Regions from separate parts of the Pyxidicoccus sp. M6 genome, predicted to be linked through region 2. Evidence: riboswitches for the same ligand, from Rfam matches in the RefSeq annotation. Region 2 holds a riboswitch; the other holds the start of a gene.
The links. A riboswitch is a leader RNA that binds a small molecule or an ion and turns the genes downstream of it on or off. The one in region 2 is predicted to bind cobalamin.

Region 1 (5,474 bases), 2.6 Mb from region 2:
GGCGAGCAACGTGCCCTCACCGAGCACGGCGACGCGGTCGGCGAAGAGGGGCACCTCGTCCACGGCGTGGGTGGCCACGAGCACGGCGGCCCCTGTCTCACGGGCCACGCGGCGAAGGAGCCCGGCCGCCTCGCGCTCGCCGACAGGGTCGAGTCCAGCGGTGGGCTCATCGAGGAGCAGCACCCGGGGACGCAGGGCGAGCACCCCGGCCAGGCAGGCGCGCTTCTTCTCACCGAAGCTGAGCTGCTCCACCTCGCGCGAGCCGAGCCCCGTGAGCCCGACGGCTTCGAGTGCGGAGCCCACGCGCGCCGCCACCTCCGCCGCTCCCAGGCCCCGGGCTCGAGGCCCCGCCGCCACGTCCTCTTCGAGCGTCGCGCCGAAGAGCTGGTCGTCGGGATTCTGGAAGGCGAGCGCCACACCCGCCGCCGCTCGCGCCGCAGCGCCCCGCCCAAGGGGTGCACCGTCGAGCAGCGTCCGCCCACTCCGTTCAGGAAGAAGACCCATCAGCGTGCGCAGCAGCGTCGTCTTGCCGCAACCGTTGGCGCCGAGAAGCGCGACGACTTCTCCGGCCCGAGCCTCCAAGGACACGCCAGTGAGGACTGCACGAGTGCCCACGGGCCCCGCACCGATGGCCTCCACACCCAGGCGCACCGTCACAGCCGGCCCCCGACTCCACGCGCCGCACGTGCCTCGGCGGTGGCACACGCCTGGTCGAAAGCCCGCACCAGCGTGAGCCCCGCCAGCGCACCCATCGACTCGAGCGAACGCCGCGTACCGCTGTAGCCCCCACGCACCAACTGCGCCTCACGCGCCGTGCGTGCCGCGCCCTCGAAGACGCGGGCGTACCGCGCCGAGAGCGCCAGCAGCTCCGTGAACACGTCCGGCACTCCGAGTCTCCGGAGCGCATGCGCGAAGTCCCACGGAGGCGTCAGGTGCGAGAAGAGTCCGAACACGGCGACGCCCGCCGCCATGCGCGCGCCCAGTAGCCACCCCGCCGCCACTCCGAGCCGAGTACCAAGGACTGCATGCAGCGCGGCCGCGAGCGCTCCCGCCAGCAGCGCCGCACCGAACCCACGCGCCACACGAGAGACACTCCGCCCCCACGCAAGCCCGAGCGCTCCCGTGCCGGCCGCAACCGCGAGCGGCGCCCACGGCAGTGGACCGCCCAGCCCCGCGACGAGGAGCATGAGCGCAATGCCCAGCTTCACCCGCGCATCGAGCCCACGCACCCACGCGGGAGGCTCACGCACCACGGCGGCCTCCCTCCACGAAGAGGGCGCGGTAGCTGTACCCCAGCACCCAGCCACCGATGAGCCCCGCCACGAGGAAGGCGAAGAGCAGCACATCCCCCTCGGGCTGCGGAAAGAGCGGCGCGGGCGTGCGGCCCGCGGCTTCCGCGTACGGGCGCACCACGTGCTCGTCCACTCCAGGCCATCCCTGCGGCGCGGCCGTCACGGCGACACCGGAGGCTGCGCGGCGGCACCGAATGCCAGCAGCGCCGGACGCCGCCGCGAGATGAACACCAGCGCTCCCGCCGTCAGCGTGGCCTCCAGCAACCCCAGCGGCAACTGCGTCGGCACGAAGGCCAGCGCCACCGCCGTGAAGGCCCGTCCCAGCCCCTCCTCCCCGTGCAGCGCCGAAGCCAACTCGAACGCCGTCGTCGCATACGTCGCCCAGTCCGCCACCAGCCCCGCGACGAACCCCGCCCCCCACAGCGGCACATCGAGCTTCCTCAGCGCGCGGAACGCGAGCCACCCGGCGAACCCACCGGCAATCCCCATGCTCCACACGTCCGCGCCCAGCGTCGTCAGCCCGCCGTGCGCGAGGAACAGTGCCTGGAGCAACAGTGCCACCAGCGTGACGAGCACCGTGAGCACCGGCCCCACCAGCACCGCCGCCAGCCCCGTACCCACCGGGTGGCTGCACGTGCCCGCCGTGGGCACCGGCACCGGCATGCACGAGATGACGAACACCGCCGCCGCGAGCATCGCGAGGAACGGCCCGAAGACGGGGTCCTCCGCCGAGCGCCGCCGCAGCGCGCGCACCCCGAGCGCCACGAGGGGCAGCATCGTGACAGTCCAACCGGCGGCCCATGGCAGGGGCAGTACGCCCTCCGCCAGGTGCATCGCATGCGCACGCGCGGGCAACAGCAGCAACGCGGCGAGCACGAGCGGTGCTCCGCACACGCGAGACAGGAGACGGTCGTCGACGGGAGCGGGACGGTTCGCACCGTTCCAGCGCCCATGCACCCAGCGCATGGCAACCTCCTCTCAGTCCACGGAGAGGGTCAGTCGTTTTGCCTGGGGTAGGTCTCCTGGCTCATGGGTTGCGGAGGGCTCCTCGGACTTCGAGGAGGACTCCCCGCGCCGCTTCCGCCTTCCCGGGCACCTGCTGCACCCAGTGGCACTTCGTGGAAGCGGCCTCACCCACTCACAGTGGCGGGACCGCGCCGGATTCACACCGGCTTCCCTGTTATGCCCGTCGTGGGCACCCCAGGCGGCGATTCAGTTGTGGCCGCGCAGATAACGGAGCCGCGAGGCACTTGTCAACGAACACGCCTCCCGTTGACCAGGTTGCACCAGCCACGGCACTGCATTGACAGACATTCTCCGCCTCAGCGCGGCAGGCGGCTGTCCCGTCCGGAGACCACGCGCAGCACCCTCGGCGGCGCCGCTGCGGCCGGAGGGAGCGAGGCCACCGACTCCTGCTCGGAGAGCTCCTCGGACTCGTTCGCCGCCTCGTCCTCGTGCTCCACGTCCGCCACACGCTCCGGATGGCTCGCCGAGCGGTAGCGGCCCGGCGCGACGCGCAGGTAGCGCTGGAACGCCTTGCCGAAGCCCGTCGGCGAGTCGTACCCCACGCGCGCCGCGACGACATCCACGGACTCCGTCGTCGTCTTCAGAATCTTCGCGGCGAGGCTCATCCGCCACCGCGTCAGGTACTTCAGCGGCGGCTCGCCCACGAGCTCCACGAAGCGCCGCGCGAAGGCCGCCCGGGACAGCGCCACCCTCGCCGCCAGGCTCTCCACCGTCCACGGCAGCTCCGGATTCTCGTGGATGAGCGACAGCGCGCGCCCAATCTGCGGGTCCCTCAGCGCGCCGAACCAGCCTCCGGCGCCCACCGGCTGGCTCGCCATCCACGCCCGCACGATGTAGACGAACAGGCTGTCCACCAGCCGCGGGATGACGATTTCCGAGCCCGGCAGCTTGCGCCCCGACTCGTGGGCCAGCAGCCGCACCAGCGCCTGGAACTGGCCGCCCTCCTCCGTGTAGTCCACGTTGAGGCGGATCAGCTTGGGCAACAGCGCCAGCAGCGGGTGCTGCCCGTCCTGCTCGAACTCGTAGGCCGCGCACAGGAGCACCGTGGTGTCCGCGGAGGCGTTCGGCGGCAGCGCGGCGAGGCGCAGCTTCGCCTTCTCCAGCGCCTCTTCCCACGGCTCCGCCCGCGTGCCCGGGTCGTCCGTCATGAAGTGGCGGACGCCGCTGCCCACGAGCGCCACGTCGCCGGGCACGAGCCGCATCGGCTCCTTCTCCCCTTCGAGCCGGAGCCAGCACACGCCCCGCTGCACGAGGTGCACGGCCGTCTTCGTGTTCGCCTTGATGTCGAGCCCCCATGGCGACAGGAGCTCCGACTGACAGAGCATCGTGTTACCCAGTTGGGTCACGCCCAGCACGTTCGCGAGTACGTCCATGGTCCCCACCTTAATAGGCCGGGGCGTACAATAGCGCATCCCACCGTGCATCCACCGGGCTGAGACTTTTGGACTGAAAAGCGAGCGTTTCGGTCATTGTTCGTCGCATCCGCGGCCCCTACTATGCACTCCGTCAACCCGTTCACACACACCCTGCGCTCTCGCGGGAGCGTGTGCGAATGAGTGTGTGATCTCGCGCCTCGGCGCGAACCGACCCGGCAATCGCTTGCCTCGGGGCCCCCCGGCCCGGGCAGGCGTGTGCCCCAGCTTCAGGAGTCCACAATGAAGGTCCAGCTGACCCTTACCGCCATCGTCTTCGCCCTCTCCATTCACACCACGGCCGCGGCCGAGGGCAAGAACCCGCCCGCCGCTGCCACCACCAAGAAGGACAAGGAAATGACCACCGCTGCTGCCGCCAACACCGCCACCAAGAGCGCCGCCGACGTCGTGAAGGGCTTCTTCGAGGCCTTCGGCAAGGGTGACGGCGAGGGCGTCGTCAACTCGTTCCACAAGGACGCCGTCATCACCGCCGTCCGCAAGGGCGAGCGCAAGGGCACCCAGCTGCACGGCTCCTACAGCGGCCAGCAGGGCGCGAAGGACTTCGTGACCAACCTCGGGAAGAACTTCGACACCAAGGCGTTCTCCGTGGACTCCGTCATCGGTGAGGGCAACGTCGCCTTCGCGAGCGGCGCCTTCGTCCACAACATCCGCACCACCGGCAAGCCCTATGCCAGCGACTGGGCCCTCAAGGTCGTCGTCAAGGACGGCAAGATCCTCGAGTACCACTTCTTCGAGGACTCCGCGGGCTTCGTCGAGGCCAGCAAGAACTGATACACGGTTCTCGCGCCGCGTCCCGCGCTCCTGCGCGGGACGTGGCGTTTCGTCGTTTTCAGCGCCTGTAACATTTGTAGCTACAGTTGCAAAAATACACATCGCGCGCGACAGGGCTTTGGGGAGAGCCCTCCGCAGGGGCGCCTGTGTATTGTCTTGGGAATGCAGTCCTGCTGTGAAAGGCGATGCTTCACATCGCCAGGGCAACCGAGGGGGAGTTCCGTCCGTGGGCACGCTACTGAAGAGCGAAGGCACCCGTGCGAGCCAGGCTCGCGCGCCGAGCGCCACGCATCCAACACGTCACCGCCCGTCTCACCCGGACGTCGAGCTCCTCGCGCGCCGCGAAACTTTCATCCCGCAATCATCACCCCGGTACGTCCGTCACTTCACGGCACGTGCCGCCGCCTCCGTGCGTCGTGAGGCGCGGTATGGTGATTTTGTAGTCAATTCACTAAATTCAAGTGAAAATAGACAACCGTCAGATACGTGATATAATGCATTACGTCACAACTCACCATGATGAGAAGAATAGGAGGGCTCATGGCGCGTGTCGTTTCTCAATCCTTGGTCGTCAATGACATGGTTCCTCAATGGCTCACGGTATCGGAAGTGGGCCTGGTGGGTTCAGAGTTCTGTAGGCAGTCGGGGGCAAATCGCGTCTCAAGCGGGATAGGACGGGTGACACGGTGAGTACGGAGGGGGGAATTCGGGGGCGCTTGCCAATACACGAGTCGAGTGAACGGAGTCCGCTGTGATTGCGCAAGAGACATCATCGATAGATCAGGACATCTCCAGGGTCGCCGAGCGGGCCACTGCCGCACCACTCCTCGCGGGTCCTCGAGACAGGCTGTACGACATTGCGCTGGCCTACGCGCGACGCAAGCGGCTCAGCTCCCGCGAGTGCGAGGTCTTCACCCGCTTCGTGTCACAAGGGAAGACCAGCAAGGAAATC
Region 2 (5,474 bases):
GTGGCCGACCTGCCCCGCATCACCGAGGCCCTCATGGCCCGGGGCTACACCCGCGAGCAGCTCCACAAGATTCTCGGGGGCAACCTGCTGCGCGTTTTCCGCGAGGCCGAGCGCGTCAGCCGCGAGCTGCGCGCCGCCCCGAGCGCCCAGCGCTGAGGAACGGAGCGGATGATGGTGCCAGGCCCTTCATCGCGGGACTTCCCGCTGGCGCCCGCGGGCGTTAGCGTCCGCGCCATGGCATCGGGCATCAGGTGGCTGCGGCTCGGGTGGGTGATGGCGCTCCTCGTGGGTTCCGGCGCGTGGGCCGAGGAGCCTCCGCGTCCTCCTCCGGCGGACGCCCCCATGGCTTCGGAGGCCGCGCATCAGGGGCCGTCCGTGCAGTGGGAGCTCATGGTGGGTGCCCAGGGCGCGCTGGACGGGTATGCCTCGACGGGGCACCAGGGGCTGCTGCTCGGGATGGGTTGGGAGGGCTCGGCGCTGCGCCTGCGCTTCCTGTTCCTCGCGGGCGTGCCGGACAACATCTACGACTCGCAGACGCACGTGAAGCTGGAGCAGTACACCTTCGGCTTCTGGCTGGACACGCCGGTGCTCCGCTCCGGGCCCGTGCGGTGGGGCGTGGGCGCGGGCGCGGGTCTGCTCGTCTTCGCGCGGTCCTCATTCGCGCTGACTCGGACTGTCGTGCCCTCGAATCCGCGCTTCATCCCCACGCTGCTCACCGGGCCGGACACCTCGGTGCGGTGGCGCCTGTCGCGGCTCTTCGCCGTGGAGGCCACCGCCGCCCTGGACTTCGTCGTCGGCCGGCCCATCCTGGGCTACGAGGACAGCACCTCCGGGGGGTTCATCCCGCTGCACCGCGGCTGGGTGGTGCAGCCCCGCCTGGCGGTCGCGTTCATGATTCTTCCATGAGTGGCGCTCCGCTTGCGGCTGCGCGAGAGTGAAAGGCGATGAACCGGACTTCCTCCGTGACGCGCGTCGGCTTCCGTGGGTGCCCTTCCTTCCGTCCTCGCGAGCTGCTCCTCGCGGGGCTCCTGCTGTGCGCGGCGGGCTGTGCCGTGGAGGACCGCGTGGCCAGCGTCGCCTACTTCGACGCAGGTTCCGGCACGTCTTCCGTGGACGACGCGGGGGCGGAGTCGGACTGGGATTCGGTTGAAGAGGGGGCGCTCCCCGACTGTTCCCCGGAGGCCGTGGACGCGGGCACGCCGTGTGCCGACGCGGGCGTGCGGGAGTAGACGCACCGTGCCACCGCGCGGGTGGGAGTGAGTCATACGGCTCGCCTGGCTCGCGAGGGCGGTTGTGTCCCACGAAAATGAACGTGAGGGGGTGTCCGGATGGAACCCCCATGCACAGGTTCGCTCCGCTCTCGTCGCGCTGGAGGAACGTGCCCGTGCTCCATCGCCTGTCCACCCTGGCTTCCCAGGTGCTTGTCGACCGTGAGGCGCTGCTGCGCACCCTGCGCTGGCCCGTGCTGGTGTGGGAGTCCGTGCCCGCGCCGCCGGCCCCGGTGGCGCGCTCCGAGGGACTGACGCAGACGGGGCGGCGGCCCCAGAGCCGCTCCGTGGAGCCGCTCGTCTTCGAGGTGCGGCCGCGTCCTCGCGGAGGCGTTTCCGAGGTGACAGTGGGCCGCGGCCCCGAGTGCGACATCATCCTGTCGGAGCCCACCGTGTCGCGCATGCACGCGCGTTTCCGGCAGGAGCCGCACACGGGGATGTGGAGCGTCACGGACCTGGGGAGCCACAACGGGACGTTCCAGGACGGGGTGTTGATTGTCCCGGGAAGGCCGGCGCCGCTCTTCGCTCGGGCCGCGTTGAGGCTGGGGGGAGTGGAGCTGGTGTTCCTCCAGGCGTGCGCCTTCGAGCAGTACGTGCGCGCGTCGTCCCAGCGCACCCCGGCTCGCTTGACGCGAGGGGTGTGAGTCCCTAGAAGGGGTGCGCCCTTGGGTGCCCATGTCGGGCCTTCAAGAGGGAAGCCGGTGCGAATCCGGCGCGGTCCCGCCACTGTGAACGGGCAGCCCTGAGGTCAGGGCCGGGGACTTCGGTCAGTCGCCACTCCGGCAGCGTCGCTCCGGGGGAAGGCGGAAGGCCCCTTCCGGAATGGCGCGGCGTGCGCCGGACTCCGGAGCCCGTCAGCCAGGAGACCTGCCCAGGGGTTCGACCGTGCCCTTCACCGGCACGGGCGGGTGGCCTTCTCTCTTCGATGGAGAGAGCGGAAGGCGGAGCATGCGGTGGACCTTCCTCGCCGGGCTCGTGGCGTGCCTGGTGCCCAACATCCCGCTCCTCGCGCACGCTCAGGCCACTGACGAGGGACAGGTGCGTGAGGCGCCGGGCGGCGATGCGGCGGCTTCCGCTCCAGTGCAGGGCTCCGCGGCGCGCTCGGCCGTGCTCGCGCCGGATTCCAGTTCGCCAGTCGTGAGCTCCGACCCGGAGCCGAGTCCTCGGAGCGATGCGCCAATACAGGCCGGTGAAGAGGCATCGGCGCGTGAGGCGTCGGGCCGTGAGCCCACGGTGGCCACGCCCACGGCGAGCGGGGCAGAACAGGAGTCAGCTCCCGCGGAGCCCTCCGCTTCGCGCACCACCGTGGTTCGCGGGAAGACACCTCCGCCTCCGGAGTCTCCGGAGCGCAGAGACCCCACGGGCGCCATCACCATCATCGACGCTCGCGAGCATGCGGGCGAGGCGCGTGACACGGCGGAGTTGCTCGCCGGCTCCGTGGGCCTGTCGGTGCAGGACTCCGGTGGTTATGGGCAGAGCAAGAGCCTGGTGGTGCGCGGCGCGGCGGCCAACGGTGTGCTCGTGTTCCTGGATGGCATTCCCCTCAACGGCGCGGGCGGCATGGCGGACCTGTCGCAGATTCCCGCCGCGCTGGTGGAGCGCTTCGAGGTCCTGCGCGGCGGCGCGGGTGCCCGGTATGGCTCGGGAGGCCTGGGCGGCGCGGTGAACATCATCACCCGCGCGCCCGGCTCGCACCTGCGCGCCAGCGGCGAGGTGACGTACGGGAGCTGGGACACGATGCTGGGCCATGTCGCCGCCACCGGTCCGCTGCTCGATGGGCAGGCGCTGCTGCTGGTGCATGCGGGGCGCTCGGATGGGGACTTCGCGTACGACGTGGATGAGCTTCCCGCGGTCGACGACAACCCGCTCACCTCGCAGGTGCGTGCGCGCAATGACGCGCGAGGCGGTGGCGGTCTGCTGCGCTACCGGCGGCGGCTGCCCGGTGGCTCCCGGTTGGATGCGCTCGCGGAGCTGTCGTTGGAGGACCGCTCCATCCCCGGCACGGTGCAGAACCCCCAGTCCTCCGGGAGGCAGGAGCTGGGTCGATTGTCCCTGGGCCTGCGCTGGTCGGGGCTTCTCGGCGACGTGGGGCAGGGGAGTGCTCGCGGCTTCTTCCGGCGCGACGGGCTGGAGGTGACGGGAGAGCTGCCGGGCGCGGGTGGTGCGCAGCGGCACTCCGTGGGCGGAGTGGAGCTGGAGGGGCGCCGGGCGCTCGGAGACATGCAGTCGCTGACCGTCACGGTGGCCTCGTCCGGTGAGGGCGTCACCGAGGCGCGGGACGGGCAGTCCGCTTCGTGGTGGCGTGCGAGCGTCATGGCCATGGACGAGCTTCGGCTCTTCGATGGCCGGGTGAATGTGGTGCCGTCGCTGCGGGTGGAACGGGTGGGGCCGTACTGGCTGCTGGCTCCGAAGCTGGGCACGTCCGTGTCGCTGGGCGGTGGCTTCGGAGTGCGCGCCAACGTCGGCCAGTCCCACCGCGCGCCTTCCTTCCTGGAGCTCTACATCCGTCAGGGCACGCTGCTCCCCAACCCGGGGCTCAAGCCCGAGCGTGCCCTGTACGCGGATGCGGCGGTGTCGTGGAGCTCCGCCTTTCGTGTTGAAGATGAGCCCGTGTGGAGCGTCACCGCCGGCGGCTTCGGTGCTCTGTACGAGAACCTGATTGCGTATGAGCTGTACCCGCCGCTGCTCGCGCGTCCGTACAACTTCGATGCGGCGCGCGTGTGGGGCGTGGAGCTGGAGGGCGAGGCGCATCCGCTCCCGTGGCTGTCCGCCAACGCCAGCTACACGTGGATGCGGACGCAGAACCGCTACGGTGACCCACGCTTCTTCAACATGGACCTGCCGTACCGGCCGCGACAGAAGTGGGTGGGCCGTGTGCGCGCGGGGCCGGACTGGCTCAATGCGCGCACCGAGGTGCTCCATCAGTCCTCGCAGTTCGTCAACCGCACGGGCTCGCGCAGCCTGCCGTCGCGCACGCTGTTGAGCGCGGGCGCGTCCAGCACCTTCCTGCATGGGCCGGACCTCACCCTGTCCGTGGAGGTGAAGAACCTCCTCGACGTGCGGGCCTATGACTTCACCGGTTTCCCGCTGCCGGGCCGCGCCGTGTACGCGACGCTCGCGGTGGCGCTCGACCGCGACGCTTCTTCCGCAGCCGCACCTTCTGCCTCTGAGGAATCGCATGCCTCGCCGCACTGAGTCAGGACGCGGGAACTCCCTGCGCTCCGAGCCGTTCCCTGAAGGGGAGGGGACGCGGAATGAACGTTCATTCCACCGAGGAGCCCCGCACTCCGCGCCTCCCGTTGGGACGGAGGGCTCGCGGAATGAACGTTCATTCCACTGGTCCCGGCCGCGCGGGGGCGCTCGCTTCCTGGGTGGGTCGCTGATTCCCGCGCTGCTCATGTCCGTGCTGGCCCTGTCGCTCACCGGCTGCCCGGAAGAGGGCGTGGTCTGCACTTCGGGCCTGACCGTCTGCGGCAACGCTTGCGTGGACCTGAGCGGGGACACCGCGAACTGCGGTGTTTGTGGCAATGCGTGCGGCGATGGCCAGTCATGCCAGTCAGGCACCTGTGCGTGCCGTCCGGGCACGGAGGCGTGCAACGGCACCTGCGTGGCCACGGCGACGGACGTGGCCCACTGTGGCGCTTGCGGCAATGCGTGTCCCTCCGGCCAGGTGTGCGAGTCGGGCACGTGCCGCGAGGCGTGCTCGGCGGGCACGGCTCGCTGTGGAGGCTCGTGCATCGACGTGCTGTCGGATGCGCTGAACTGTGGCGCCTGCGGCAACGCGTGCCCGGACGTGCAGACGTGCCACGCGGGCCGGTGCGCCTATGACGTCGTGACCGCCTGCTATACCAACGGGCAGTTGGTGGGCATCCAGGCGGGAACGGATGCACTCGGACCCCGGCGGCAGTTCGGCGGTGGGGTGCAGTCGCTCGCGGGGTGGGACGGCTTCGTGCTCGCCGGGGACGCGACGAACTCCAAGCTGCTCCAGGCCGCGGGCGGCGAGCTGGGTACCGTGGCGGAGGAGGACTCGCTGGGCTCGGTGGCCAGCTCGCCCAATGACATGTTCGTGGACCCGCCGTACGTCTACGTCGCCGACTCGGTGAACAACACGCTCCAGGTGCTCAAGCGCGAAGGCCCGTCCCAGGGCGGCGGCCTCGGCCTGCGCACCGTGGCGCAAATCAACCTCGGGGCCAACACCAGCCCGCA

Region 1: linked by a shared signal. The riboswitch ahead of ACVTJA_RS03940 (energy-coupling factor ABC transporter permease) and the one ahead of ACVTJA_RS46030 (TonB-dependent receptor plug domain-containing protein) in region 2 are both predicted to bind cobalamin.

The regions. Positions count from the first base shown of each region.
Region 1 covers NZ_CM145714.1:913,235-918,708, reverse strand. Annotated here, with positions in the region: gene ACVTJA_RS03955 (energy-coupling factor ABC transporter ATP-binding protein) at 1-588, opposite strand, end outside; gene ACVTJA_RS03950 (energy-coupling factor transporter transmembrane component T family protein) at 654-1,253, opposite strand; gene ACVTJA_RS03945 (hypothetical protein) at 1,243-1,425, opposite strand; gene ACVTJA_RS03940 (energy-coupling factor ABC transporter permease) at 1,452-2,258, opposite strand; cobalamin riboswitch at 2,288-2,510, opposite strand; gene ACVTJA_RS03935 (cupin domain-containing protein) at 2,615-3,691, opposite strand; gene ACVTJA_RS03930 (nuclear transport factor 2 family protein) at 3,974-4,522, shown strand; gene ACVTJA_RS03925 (response regulator transcription factor) at 5,274-5,474, shown strand, end outside.
Region 2 covers NZ_CM145714.1:11,705,892-11,711,365, reverse strand. Annotated here, with positions in the region: gene ACVTJA_RS46050 (dipeptidase) at 1-156, shown strand, start outside; gene ACVTJA_RS46045 (hypothetical protein) at 235-906, shown strand; gene ACVTJA_RS46040 (hypothetical protein) at 945-1,229, shown strand; gene ACVTJA_RS46035 (FHA domain-containing protein) at 1,340-1,912, shown strand; cobalamin riboswitch at 1,919-2,157, shown strand; gene ACVTJA_RS46030 (TonB-dependent receptor plug domain-containing protein) at 2,217-4,463, shown strand; gene ACVTJA_RS46025 (MXAN_6577-like cysteine-rich protein) at 4,666-5,474, shown strand, end outside.